Regions from separate parts of the Bradyrhizobium sp. Ash2021 genome, predicted to be linked through region 3. Evidence: predicted binding sites of a transcription regulator. Region 3 holds the regulator's gene; each other region holds the start of a gene.
What was found. The regulator PhoB, encoded in region 3, activates phosphate uptake and scavenging genes when phosphate is short. The targets are predictions, from matches to a motif close to TGTCATNNANCTGTCAT.

Region 1 (4,636 bases), 2.9 Mb from region 3:
CGGCCTCGGCATCGAGATTATAGGTCTCGTGACGCAAATGGAATCGTGTATCCGCGGCAAGCTGCGGCCGCATCGATTCGATCGCCTCGAGCAGAAGCCTTGCATTATCGCCGCTGCGCAGTCCGGGCTCCCAGGACCATGTCGTGGCGTGATAAACGGTGGTGATGCCGTTGCTGATTGCCTGCCGGTCGCTGTCCGCCAGCGCCACATCGACAGGAAAGTCGACCCCGGCGCGCGGCATCATCTGCCGCTCGAACGCGTCGCCATGCAGGTCGATGATGCCAGGCAGCACCTTGAGGCCATCGGCATCAATGTGGAGCGAGGCGCGTCCCTGGTCCGAACCCACGGCGCTGATTTCGCGACCGGCGACCCGCAGCGAGGTCTCGACAATTTTGCGACCGACCAGCGCCCGGCCGCCTTCAAGAAGGATATCTGTCACGATATTGCACTCCGCCGTCTGGCGTGAGAGCGACCCGTACTGCCCGCCGCCTCATATTTCGCGAGGAAATCCTCGACGCCAAGCCTTCGGAAATCAGGTAGGGCGGCACGGAGCGTCTCATGGTCCCAATCCCACCACCCAAGCTCGGCCAGCCGGCTCGTAATGGCCTCCGGAAACCGCCGCTTGATCGCCCGCGCCGGATTTCCCGCCACGATGGTGTAGGCGGGCACGTCCTTGGTCACGATCGCACCGGCCGCGACCACCGCGCCGGTGCCGACGGAGCGCCCCGGCAACACGATGGCGCCATGCCCGATCCAGACGTCGTGGCCGATATGAACGCGGTGTTCGCGCCGCCATTCAAAGAAATCGGCGTCGTCGCTCTCGCCCTGAAAATAGGCGCTGGCGCGATAGGTGAAATGCGCCTGCGACGCCCGGTACATCGGATGATTGCCGGGGTTGATCCGGGTCATCGCCGCGATCGAGCAGAATTTGCCGATCGTGGTGTAGGTGATCTGTGCGTCGTTCACGACATAGGAATAGTCGTCCATGGTGACGTCGAGCAGGATGGTCCGCGCACCGACCTCGGTATAGGCGCCGAGTTGGCTTTCACGCACCGAGGCGGTGGGATCGACGGTCGGTTCAACGGAGAGCATCTTGCCGGCCATTTGCGTTTCCATGAGCAATCGTGATTAGAGGTGCTGCGCACGTCATCAATGGGCCTGATGACAATGTCATGACGGATAAATGACAGTTGTCCCCGGTGTGGATGATCGCCGCACCGCGGCGCGGCTGTCACACAACTGTTAGATACCGGCGCTAGCGATGACCGAGGACGACGCGGTTGGAGCAATGCATGCTGGTGGTAGAAGGTTTGACGTGCCGTTTCGGCACCAAAGCCGCGGTTGACAATGCTTCCTTCTCGGTAGCACCCGGTGCCTTTATCGGTGTGATCGGCCGGTCCGGCGCCGGCAAATCGACGCTGCTGCGGATGATCAACCGGCTCGCTGACCCCACCGAAGGCCGGATCCTGTTCGAAGGCGTCGATGTCACTGCGCTGCGCGGCAGGGATTTGCGGCAGTGGCGTGCGCGTTCGGCGATGATCTTTCAGCAATTCAACCTGGTTGGCCGGCTCGATGTGTTGACCAATGTGTTGATGGGGCGGTTGGCGGAAATCCCGTCCTGGCGTTCGCTAGCGCAGCTTTGGCCCGAACACGACAAGGCGCTGGCGATGTCCGCGCTCGAGCAGTTCGATATGGGCTCGCTCGCGGCCCAGCGCGCTGACCAGCTTTCCGGCGGCCAGCAGCAGCGCGTCGCGATCGCGCGCGCGCTGGTGCAGGAGCCGGACATCATCCTCGCCGACGAGCCGATCGCCTCGCTCGATCCGCGCAACACCCGGATCGTGATGGACGCACTGCTGCGCATCAACAAGCACTTCGGCATCACGGTGATCTGCAATTTGCATTCGCTCGATCTGGCGCGAAGCTATTGCGATCGCCTGATCGGGATGTCGGCTGGCCGCGTGGTATTCGACGGCGCGCCCGCGATTCTGACCGATCATATTGCGCGTGAGCTTTACGATCTCGAGGCCAACGAAGTCATGGGCAGCACGCCGATTCATGCGCCTCAAACTGCAACCGTTCCGGCGCTCGGCACCGCAGCTGCGGCCTGAGCAATTGCTTCAGTACAGGGCGGCCGCAGCACACCTGCAATCGGCCGATGGGCGTAACTACAACAAGAGGGTACATCATGATCACTCGTCGCATCGTTCTGGCCGGCGCCGCCGCGCTGGCGTTCACCGCATCCGCGTCAGCCGAAGACTGGAAGGCGAAATATCCGGAAATCACCTTTGCCGTGATTCCGGCCGAGAACGGCTCGGGCGTTCTTGAACGCTACACGCCGTTCGTGAACTATCTGTCGAAAGAGCTCGGCATCAAGGTGAATCTGCGTGTCGCCAACGACTATGCGGCCGTCATCGAAGGGCAACGCGCCGGCAACATCCATATCGGTTATTACGGTCCGGCGTCGTTCTCGCGCGCCCGCCTCACCGGGGTGAAGACCGACGCCTTCGTGATCGATGTCAACGCCGACGGCTCCAAGGGGTATTATTCGGTGTTCTACGTGCTCGCCAAGAGCCCGTACCAGAAGATCGAAGACCTAAAGGGCAAGAACCTCGGCCTGGTCGACCCGAACTCGACGTCGGGCAACAACATGCCGCGTTTCAAGATGAACCAGATGGGTATCGATCCCGACGCCTATTTCTCCAAGGTGATTTTCACCGGCAGCCATGAGAACGCCGTGCTGGCGCTGGCCCAGGGCACGGTCGATGTCGCTGCCAATTGGTGGAATGCGGAAGATGATTCGAACCTCACGCGCATGCTCGCCAAGAACATGGTCAAGTCGAGCGACGGCACGCCGCTGAAGAAGGAAGATTTTCGCGTCATCGTGAAGTCGGACCTCATCATCAACTCGCCCTACGCTTATCTCAGCGACCTGCCCGAGGACATGAAGGCCGCGATCAGGCAGGCATTCCTCAACGCGCCCGAAAAGGACAAGGAAGCCTTCAAGAAGCTGTCCGATGGCAAGAATCTGCCCTGGCAGCCGATTACCAACGCAGACTACGACAAGACCATCGAGCTGATTAAGTTCGTCGACAATCTGCGCAAGAAGGCGTCCTGATCGATCGGCGGAGACAAGACCAGGCCGGGTCCATGCGACCCGGCCTTTTTCTCGTTTGGCATTTGAACCGGATCGTAATCGTCGATGGCCACGGCCGTATCCATTCTGCCAGGCCCGCAACTGGCGGCGCTCAACGAGGCCTATCGCAGGGCGGTCGCGCGCAAGCGCCTGCAGATGACATTGGCGGCGGCGGTGTTTTTCGCCGCTCTTGTCATTGCCGCCATCGGCGCGGAGGTGAATCTGCGCACCTTCTTCACCTATTTCGGAAACTTCGTCAGCTATTTCGACCGTATCTTCACGCTGGAAAACGGCACCCGGGTGTGGACCGACATCGGTGAATGGTTCTGGGGCTGGCACAAATGGTTGAAGATGCTCGGCGAGACCATCCTGATCAGCTATGTCGGCACCCTGACCGGAGCGGTGCTGGCGTTTGCACTGAATTTCCTTGCGGCCGAAAATACCTCGCCCGCGCCGTGGCTGCGCTTCGTGGTCCGCCGTCTGCTGGAATTCGCCCGTACGGTTCCCGGCATTGTGTTTGCGTTGATCTTCGTCATCGCATTCGGCCTCGGACCGATGGCGGGCGTGCTCGCCATCGCCATCCATTCCACCGGCGCGCTCGGAAAGCAGTTCTCCGAGATCGTCGAAAACGCCGACATGAAGCCGGTTGAAGGCGTACGATCGACCGGCGCAAGCTGGCTGTCCTGCATGCGGTTCGCGGTGCTGCCGCAGGTGACCGCAGGCTACGCGAGCTACGCGCTGCTGCGTTTTGAGATCAACGTCCGCGAGGCGTCCGTCATGGGCTTCGTCGGCGCCGGCGGCATCGGGCAGGAGCTCGTGGTCGCGATCCGGAAATTCTACTATTCGGACGTCAGCGCGATTTTGGTTATGATCATCGTCACCGTCTTTGTGATTGATATCGCTACCGGGTGGTTGCGCGGCCGGCTGTTCGGCAAGGACGCGCGCGCATGAGCCAGCTACCGAAACCCGATGCAGGGCAGCTGCGGGCGAAATACCCCGACGTCTTCGACCGGCCGGCTTCGGCGCGGCTGGCGATGCCGGCGATGATCCTTGGCGCTTTCGCCATTTTCATTTTCGGGCTGGTCGATCTCGAGTTCTCGCCGGCAAGATTGTTCTCAGGCCTGCACCAGCTTGGCTGGATCACGCTGATGATGATCCCGCCCGACCCAGGCTCCTCGTTGCCGATTTATCTCTCCGCGCTCGGCGAAACCCTGTCGATCGCGTTGCTGGGCACCACGATCGCAGCAGTGTTCGCGCTGCCGGTCAGCCTGCTGGCGGCGCGAAATATCATTCCCTCGAAACTGATCCGCTTTCCCGTTCGCCGGTTCCTGGACTCCATCCGCGGCGTCGATACGCTGATCTGGGCGCTGGTATGGATCAATGTGGTCGGCCTCGGCCCGTTCGCCGGCGTGCTGGCAATCGCGGTGTCCGACTTCGGCGCGTTCGGTAAATTGTTTTCCGAGGCGATCGAGGCCGCCGACAAGAAACAGGTCGAGGGCATCC
Region 2 (4,636 bases), 2.6 Mb from region 3:
TGTAGCTGTTGAGCGTGGCAACATCGGCGCTGGAGAGTTCGGCTTCCTTGTCCTTCATCAGAAAGCGGATGGCCTCGGAGACCAGGTACATGTCGTTGCGGGTGTTGCCGACGGTCTCCGCCGGGAATTTCGCCAGCGATCCATACTGGGTGACCTGGGTGCCGATGTCGCGCACCAGCACCGCCAATGACGGATAGGTGCCCTCGTTGATCTGGTGCTGCGCGACATAGTTGGTCACGGCCGGCCGCGGGTTGCCGATGACGTTGTAACCGGCGGCCTTGCCCTCGATGACCTTGCTTGCGGTCATCGAATTCGCCGTGAACTGTTCGATCTGGCTCGCGGGCATTGCCCGGTTGAGCGCATAGGCCGTCGGCACCGTACCGATCAGGATGAGCATGATGAGGCCCATGCCCTTCTGACCGTCATTGGAGCCGTGGAAGAAGCTGACCAGCGTGCAGGTGAGGATCAGGACGCCCCGGATCCACCATGGCGGCGGCTGGTCGCCCTTCGGCTCTCCGAACAGCGCAGGCGTCGCGCGCTGCAAGATGAGCTTGAGGACATAGAGCAGGATCGCGGCCAGCGCGAAGCCGAACAGCGGCGACAGCAGCAGCGCCTTGGCGATATTGCCGGCCTGCGACCAGTCCACGCCGGAAGTGCCGTCGCGGCCGCGCAACAGCGCGTTGGTGATGCCGACACCCATGATCGATCCGATCAGGGTGTGCGAACTCGATGCCGGCAGCCCGAGATACCAGGTGCCCACGTTCCAGATGATGGCCGAGATCAGCAGCGCGAACACCATGGCGAAACCCGCGCTGCTGCCGACCTGCAGGATCAGTTCGACCGGGAGCAACGACACGATGCCGAAGGCGACGGCGCCGCTGGAAAGCAGCACGCCGAACAGATTGAACATGCCCGACCAGACCACGGCAATGTGCGCCGGCAGCGAGCGGGTATAGATGACGGTGGCGACCGCATTGGCGGTGTCGTGAAAGCCATTGACGAATTCGAAGCCGAGCGCGATCAGCAAGGCGACGAAGAGCAGGATATAGGGCATGTAGGAGGTGACGCGCGTGCCGGTCGCATAGATGTCGGAATAGATGCTGTAGGCAACGAACAGCAGGGCGGCAGCGACCACCCCCATGTAGATAATGCCGGTCAGTGGATGAAAGCCTTTGTCGAGATCCGGACCCTTCCGCAATGCGGGTTCGATCGAACCGGGTAATGCCATATCGCTCATTGCAATCTCCTGTCCCAATGCCTCCGATTTTGGCGGATGCTTGTGACAGTTGATTGAAATGCGGATCGGCTGTTCCCATCGTTGCCGCGGACGGAAATGCGGGCGGGAACGCCAGTTCCTGGTGCGATGCAGTTGGCGGGCAGCCGCTGGCTGTGCGGGCCACGATGTTCGAACCGCGATGCTCGGAAATGAGGCGCTGACAGCCGCCATGGGCGCGACGCTGCGCAGGCCTTCGCTGGTAGCGATGCAAACGCCAAAGATTTTGGAAGGTGGGTAGGTCGCGCGCTGCACAGCACTGGGGCTGTTCGTACCGTGCAGCGCGCCGACCTCATGGGAACGTCATGGCGTGAACAGGACGCCCCAATTTCCTGCCGACAATGCGATAATATCATCTATCAATTAAAGGTTGTACATTTATTTTTCGTTTTATCACCGCTTGTCACGGCAATTTGTGGTTCCCCAGCCATTTGGAATGTTTATGCCGCGCGCGGCGATTATCGCGGCAGTACCGTTTTCAGCCGCGCTGGGTTGAAGATGTTGGCGTAAATGCGCCGCCATGTTTGTTCCAGCCGGTCTTCGCCCGGCGCCTCGATCCCAGGCGTGATCGCGACGGCGTGGCCGTCCCAATGGGCGCAGAGATCCGGGGTCAGGATCGACCATGGCATGTCGGCGAAACGGCTGGCGAAAAATGGCGCGGTCGCTTCGACGATGTGATGCTCCGGCTCGAACCAGGCGACGTAATGCGATTTTTGCTCGCGGCCGATTTCGCGGAAACGGACCGAGGCGCGCATCCTGTGCTGGTCGCGATGCACGGCTTTCGCCATTGCAAGAACGCGTGAGACATCGGGATCATCAGCGACGCCGAGCAGATCGTGATGGCCGCGCAGCCGCCACAGCAGGCGATACAGAATGGCAAAGCGCAGGGGATCGCGGTGCAGGATCGCCGATTGCGCCAGCACGACGAACTTTGCGGGTACGCTGATGGCATTGTTCGGTGTTTCGAGTGGCGCGGCGGACGGTTCGACCGGTTCGGGCCCGTTGCTGCCGACGCGCCATGTCACTGCCGACGGCTGCACTTCATGCAGTGCCAGCGTCCGGGCCGCTTTCCGCCAGCCGTCGAAATCGGTTTCGCTGCCGAGGGTGATGCCGTGCATGACACTCGCTCGCTTCTCGTCATGCCCGGGCAAAAGCGCGAAGCGCGTCTTCGCGCTAGATGTCCCGGGCATCCACGTCCTTCCTTTCGTCGGGTAATGTCTCAGTTTGAAATTTTTACTTGATGAGGTGCTTTCCAATTACGCCGCCGCGCCCCTTTTTAGATTCCCATTGTAATAACTCTTCTCCCGCGAACTGATTGACGCGCTCCTCGATTCTTTGAATCCCCTTGGCGGCTTTGGCTATGTCCCGGTCGTAATCAATCCAAAGTCCAGCCAAGACGATGGTAGCTAGTCCTCCAAGCTCAAACGCCTGTGCCAGCGTAATAAACTTTGTGAAGTATGCGCCCATTATACCGGTAACAAGTGGTGTTATCATCGGCCAAGAAGTCTAGAGGTTGTGTTGCAAATGCCAAGAGGACCAAAAGGCGAAAAGCGCCCGGCCGACGTGATCGGTGCTGCCATCGTAGTCGGCAGGATTGCTACGGAGAGAATCTGGAAAATCACTGCCACGCGCTGGCGTTGTACTTCAGCATCCATAAGACGCTGAAGGTTGCTCCAGCGATGGCCGCTGGTGTGTCCGACAAGCTTTGGAACATGGAAGATATCGTCGCGCTGATAGGTGCGCGTGACCAACGAAAAGCAAAGCGAATCTAAGTCGCGGTTTGTCCAAGAAACTGCCCCTTATAGGAGCGGTCAGGCATGCCGAGTGTTTGTTCAAACACGATCTGGCAAATACGCATTCCTTTGCGCAGGCAAATCGGAAGCGGCCCGTGATTGATCATCTCAAGTTGAATGGGCGCTTTAAAGCCGGTGTGAATGATCGGTGCGGTGACATGAATGCCAAGTCCGACGCGCGCTAGCGAGCTTTTCCCCTCAACTCTAGCAGCCAACCGACAGTGATCCTTGAGATCGATAGTTTCTAGCGTCCAACCTAGAACCAGAACTCCGGGAGGGAGATCGTACCCATTCTTATCGTCAATATCGGCGACGTCCGTGAGTTGGTTGATCAGTTTAATGGCGTTGAATCCAGGCTGCGATGGATCAATCGCGCTTTTGAGTCCGGTGGGTTGCGATCTGTAAACCCGTAGTACCGGACTCAAAGTGAGGTCAACCGTAGTTGACGAGTATGCTTCGAGAGATGGCCTCGGAAGAATATCGAAGAGGTTTGCTTCCAGAGAATTTCGAATTTCGCGATCTGTTAAAATCAAGCCATCGCTCGTTTTCTTTCCTCTTCGCTTTTAAGTTCCTCTCCCGGAACCCAAATGCGCCACGATCCGTTCATCGTTTCGCGAGGAAGCTCAATAAGAAAAAAATTGCCGTTAGTCGCGACGGGCCAACCAACGTTTACAGTGCTGTCCTCAAAGATAATGGAAGGATCTAAAACTAGAGAAATCAGACCATCTTTTCCTTTAACGGAAACCACGATCTCGCTCGGGTGAAGGCCTTCGCCGATTTTTTCAACTTTGAGGCGCATCATGGAGTATCTCCCGTTCTTTTTCATTAAAGCAAGCGCGAATGAGCTGCACCCGGTTCCGAGGACACCGAGTTAGGTGTTTTATGGAGCAGGAGGTGTGTCATGGAGAGACGGCAGTTTACGCGAGAGTTCAAGCTTGAGGCTGTACGCCTGATCAAGGAGCGCGGCGTGTCGTATGCGCAGGCGTCAGCAGACCTTGGCGTTCATCCAACGCAGTTGCGCAATTGGGTGAAGCAGCTGGCGGACGATCCGCAGCATGCATTCCCCGGCCAGGGCCAGATGAAGCCGGAGCAGTTGGAGATCGCGCAGCTCAAGCGCGAGGTCGCCAAGCTGAGAGCCGAACGGGACATCTAAAAAAAGCCGCGGCCTACTTCACGAAGGAATCAACATGAAGTTCGCCTTCATCGCGAAGCACCGGGGGATCTGGCCGGCGGAATGGTTGTGCGGGGCGCTCGGTGTCTCGCGGGGTGGGTTCTATGCCTGGCTGACACGGCCGCGCAGCCAACGCAGCCGGAGCGATGAGGAGTTGGGCGCGAAGGTTCGCGCCAGTTTCCTCGCCAGCGATCGAACCTATGGGCGCGAGGCGAGTGTGGCACGACATGTTGGCGGAAGGCGGGTTGTGTGGACTGCATCGGATCGAGCGTTTGATGCGGCTACAGGCTCTCAAAGCCCGTCCACGACGGCGGCGACTGCCGCCCGATCTGGGTGAGCGGCAGGTCGCCGCCGTCGCTCCCAACGTGCTCGACCGCAGCTTCGATGCGTCCGCTCCCA
Region 3 (4,636 bases):
GCGGATCTTCAACCGGATGTACGATCTCTATCCCGGCCAGCGTGCGACCGGTCAATTGATGCTCGACCAGACCAACATCCTCGACCCCAAGCTCGATCTCAACCTGCTGCGGGCCCGGGTCGGCATGGTGTTCCAGAAGCCGACGCCGTTTCCGATGACGATCTATGAGAACATCGCCTTCGGTATCCGCCTCTATGAGAAGATCTCCAAATCCGAGATGGACGGCCGGGTCGAAAAGGCGTTGCGTGGCGGCGCGCTGTGGAATGAGGTCAAGGACAAGCTGAACGCCTCGGGCCTATCGCTCTCCGGCGGCCAGCAGCAGCGGCTGTGCATCGCCCGCACCGTGGCGGTGCGGCCCGAGGTGATCCTGTTCGACGAGCCCTGCTCGGCGCTGGACCCGATCTCGACCGCCAAGGTGGAGGAATTGATCCAGGAACTGGCGGAGGACTACACCATCGCCATCGTTACCCATAATATGCAGCAGGCGGCGCGCGTCTCGGACAAGACCGCCTTCATGTACCTTGGTGAGTTGATCGAGTTCGACGACACCAACAAGATTTTCACCTCGCCGAGCGATCGACGCACCCAAGACTACATCACCGGCCGGTTCGGTTGAGGAGATAACACATGGCTTCTGAACATACCGCCAAGGCGTTCGACAGCGATCTGCAGGAATTGACCCGGCTGGTCGCCGAGATGGGCGGCCTCACCGAACGCATGATCACCGAATCCGTCGATGCGCTGGTGCGCCGCGATATCGCGCTCGGCAAGCGCGTGGTCGCCGCCGATGCCGAAATCGACAATCTGCAGCACATGATCGAGGAGCGCGCGGTGCTGACGATCGCGCGGCGCCAGCCGATGGCGATCGATCTGCGCGAAATCGTCGGCGCGATGCGGGTGGCCACCGATCTGGAGCGGATCGGCGACCTCGCCAAGAACATGGGCAAGCGGGTCGCGGCGCTGGAGAACGATTTTCATCCGCTGAAACTGATCCGCGGCCTCGAGCACATGACCGACCTGGTGCAGTCGCAGGTCAAGTCGGTGCTCGATGCCTATGCGGCGCACGACCTGCCGGCGGCGATGGCGGTGTGGAAGGGCGACGAGGAAGTCGACGCCATCTGCACCTCGCTGTTCCGCGAGCTCCTGACCTACATGATGGAAGATCCGCGCAACATCTCGTTCTGTATTCACCTGATGTTCTGCGCCAAGAACATCGAACGGATCGGCGACCACGCCACCAATATCGCCGAAACCGTGTTCTACATGATCGAGGGCCAGCAGATCATGGACAAGCGTCCGAAGGGCGACATGACGACGTTCGCCACGACGGTACCCGGGAACTAGAGACGTAGCGTTTCGCGTGAAGAAAACGCGGCAAAATAAGACGAAGAGAGGCTTACACTGATGAGCGCCCGCATTCTGGTGGTCGAAGACGAGGAAGCGCTGACGACGCTGCTGCGCTACAACCTCGATGCCGAAGGCTACGACGTCGAAACCGTCGGCCGTGGTGACGACGCCGACACACGGCTGAAGGAGCGCGTGCCCGATCTGATCGTGCTCGACTGGATGCTGCCGGGACTGTCCGGCATCGAGCTGTGCCGCCGCCTGCGCGCGCGGCCCGAGACCAAGCAGCTGCCGATCATCATGCTGACCGCGCGCGGTGAGGAAAGCGAGCGGGTGCGGGGGTTGGCGACCGGCGCCGACGATTACATCGTAAAACCCTTTTCGGTGCCGGAACTGCTGGCGCGTGTGAAAGGCCTGTTGCGGCGGGCGAGCCCGGAGCGGCTCGCCACCGTGCTGACCTATGGCGACATCGAACTCGATCGCGAGAAGCGCCGGGTCGCGCGCTCGGGCCGTCCGATCGATCTCGGCCCGACCGAGTATCGCCTGCTGGAGTTCTTCCTGGAGCATCCCGGCCGTGTCTTCAGCCGCGAGCAGCTGCTCGATAGCGTCTGGGGCCGCGACATCTATATCGACGAGCGCACCGTCGACGTGCATATCGGCCGCCTGCGCAAACTGCTCAACCCCGGCCGCGAGCAGGACCCGATCCGCACCGTCCGCGGCGCCGGCTACGCGCTGGACGATCGATTTGCGAAGGTGGAGTGAAAACACTCCACTGTCGTCCCCGCCTTCGCGGGGACGACACCGGAGAGTGCGCGTGCCTTACCTGGTCGGCTTCGGCGCCGGGCGGCGGCGATCGGAAGCCGGCTGATAGGCGACGCGCGAGTGGTGCGCGCAATAGGGCAGGCTGGCGAGCGCCTTGCCGCCGCAGAAGAAGAAGTCGTTGCTCGAGGGATCGCCGATCGGCCAGTGGCAGGTGGCCTCGTTGAGCTCGAGCAGCGACAGCCGCTGGCTCATCGGCACCACATTGTCGTAGGTGACCGGATCGGGCTCCATCTCCACGTCAAAGGCATGGGCCAGCGCGGTGTTGCCGCGCGACACCGGCCGCGAAACCCGCATCATCTGCTGGGCTGGGCGGGCCTTGCGCTGCCGCGGGGCGGCCGAGGAGGGGCTCTTGGCGCGGCCGGAAAGCCCCAGCCGGTGCACTTTGCCGATCACCGCATTTCGCGTCACATTTCCGAGTTCCGCGGCGATCTGGCTGGCCGAAAGGCCGGACTCCCAAAGTTTTTTCAGTTGCTCGACGCGATCGTCGGACCAGGTCAATACTGTCATCGCATTCTTCCCTTCGCGTCGCGCCGGCCAATCTGGGGCAGCGCTGGCGATGCCAATCGTCTCAAATATCCCTGCGGGCAGAATCCCTTAGCCCTCGCCGGGCGCAGAAAGCGCGCCCGAGCGTGTACGCAGAACACCGGACTTCAGAGGATCAGATCCGCCGCACGAGATGTCGTACCCGACGGCTCAGACGCTACAATATGGCGGGACTCTGGCGCAAGAGTCCCCGTCGGTGCGTCCACATGTTCCCACACTTAAGCATTGCAATCGTGTTTTTCCACCGCCCCGGAATGTTACGGATTGCGCTTTTCTTGCAGTGCAGGAAGGCACGTCTCGTGGCGTGTTGACAGTTACCGCCGCCAGCATAGAATGTTTGCCACGTGCCGCCCGAAAAAGGCGGCACGTTTTGTTTTCGGAAGACGGGCTGCTGCCGCGCCCCGGCAGGCATCGTGACTGTCTCATAACCATCAGTGATTGCCATGACCAAGAGCGCCACGTCGCATCTGCTTCCCGTCTTCGCCAGGGTCGATCTTGGCTTCGAGCGCGGCGAAGGCGCGTGGCTGATCGCAACCAATGGCGAGCGCTATCTCGACTTCACCTCCGGCGTCGCGGTGAATGCGCTCGGTCATTGCCATCCGCATCTGGTCGCGGCCCTGCAGGAGCAGGCGACGAAACTCTGGCACATGTCGAACCTGTTCAAATCGCCCGACGGCGACAAGCTCGCGGCGCGGCTGTGCGAGCAGAGCTTTGCGGATTTCGTGTTCTTCTGTAATTCCGGCGCCGAGGCGATGGAATGCGCGATCAAGGTCGCGCGCCGCTATCACGCCGCAAAGGGCCATCCCGAGCGCTACCGCCTCGTCACCTTCGAGGGCGCGTTCCACGGCCGCACGCTCGGCACGCTGGCTGCGACCGGCTCCGCCAAATATCTCGAAGGCTTTGGTCCGCCGCTGGACGGTTTCGACCAGGTCCCGCACGGCGATCTCGAAGCCGTGAAAAAGGCGATCGGCCCAAACACCGCGGCCATCCTGATCGAGCCGGTGCAGGGCGAGGGCGGTGTGCGCACCGCGCCGCACGCGTTCTTCAAGGCGCTGCGTCAGCTCTGCGACGACAAGGGCCTGCTGTTGGTGTTCGACGAGGTGCAGACCGGCATGGGCCGCACCGGCGATCTCTTCGCCTATAAGCGCCTCGGCGTCACGCCGGATGTGATGTCGCTGGCGAAGGCGCTCGGCGGCGGTTTTCCGATCGGCGCGTGCCTTGCGACTGCGGAAGCCGCGTCCGGCATGACGCCGGGCTCGCACGGCTCGACCTTCGGCGGCAATCCGCTGGCGGTCGCGGCCGCCAACGCGGTGCTCGACGTGATGCTGAAGCCCGGCTTCTTCGACCATGTGCAGAAGATGTCGCTGCTGTTGAAACAGAAGCTGGCCTCGGTGGTCGATCGCTATCCCCAAGTGCTGTCGGAAGTGCGTGGCGAAGGCCTTTTGGTCGGCGTCAAGGCCGTGGTGCCGTCGGGCGATCTCGTCAATGCGTTGCGCGACCAGAAGCTGCTGACCGTCGGCGCCGGCGACAATGTGGTGCGCTTCCTGGCGCCCCTGATCGTCTCCGAGTCCGAGATCGAGGAATCGGTTGCCAGCCTCGAGCGCGCCTGCATGGCGCTATCCGGCGGCCAGTTGAAGAAGGCGGCGGGGTGATGAGCAAGGCCGTCCGCCACTTCCTCGATATCAACGAGCTGCCGCTCACGGAGTTGCAGAACATGCTGGCCGCCAGCGCCGCCATGAAGGCGAAGCTGAAAGCGCATGAGAAGCCCGAGAAGCCGCTCGAAGGCAAGACGCTGGCGATGATCTTCGAACGGCCCTCGACACGGACGCGGGTATCGTTCGACGTCGGCATGCGCCAGCTCGGTGGTGAAGCGATCATGCTCACGGGTGCCGAAATGCAGCTCGGTCGCGGCGAGACCATCGCCGAT

Region 1: a site for PhoB is predicted at 1,173-1,189, ahead of phnC (phosphonate ABC transporter ATP-binding protein). Genes of this name have one in related genera too.
Region 2: a site for PhoB is predicted at 1,280-1,296, ahead of NL528_RS16555 (inorganic phosphate transporter). Genes of this name have one in related genera too.

The regions. Positions count from the first base shown of each region.
Region 1 is NZ_CP100604.1:3,773,293-3,777,928, forward strand. It holds gene NL528_RS17835 (alpha-D-ribose 1-methylphosphonate 5-triphosphate diphosphatase) at 1-439, opposite strand, end outside; gene NL528_RS17840 (chloramphenicol acetyltransferase) at 436-1,104, opposite strand; gene phnC (phosphonate ABC transporter ATP-binding protein) at 1,293-2,108, shown strand; gene phnD (phosphonate ABC transporter substrate-binding protein) at 2,186-3,115, shown strand; gene phnE (phosphonate ABC transporter, permease protein PhnE) at 3,200-4,084, shown strand; gene phnE (phosphonate ABC transporter, permease protein PhnE) at 4,081-4,636, shown strand, end outside.
Region 2 is NZ_CP100604.1:3,495,364-3,499,999, forward strand. It holds gene NL528_RS16555 (inorganic phosphate transporter) at 1-1,237, opposite strand, end outside; partial or broken gene NL528_RS16560 (TIGR03915 family putative DNA repair protein) at 1,750-2,391, opposite strand; gene NL528_RS16565 (hypothetical protein) at 2,507-2,767, opposite strand; gene dcd (dCTP deaminase) at 3,042-3,599, opposite strand; gene NL528_RS16575 (hypothetical protein) at 3,596-3,868, opposite strand; partial or broken gene NL528_RS16580 (IS3 family transposase) at 3,968-4,636, shown strand, end outside.
Region 3 is NZ_CP100604.1:910,794-915,429, forward strand. It holds gene pstB (phosphate ABC transporter ATP-binding protein PstB) at 1-616, shown strand, start outside; gene phoU (phosphate signaling complex protein PhoU) at 628-1,344, shown strand; gene phoB (phosphate regulon transcriptional regulator PhoB) at 1,405-2,106, shown strand; gene NL528_RS04245 (GcrA family cell cycle regulator) at 2,164-2,673, opposite strand; gene NL528_RS04250 (aspartate aminotransferase family protein) at 3,153-4,361, shown strand; gene argF (ornithine carbamoyltransferase) at 4,361-4,636, shown strand, end outside.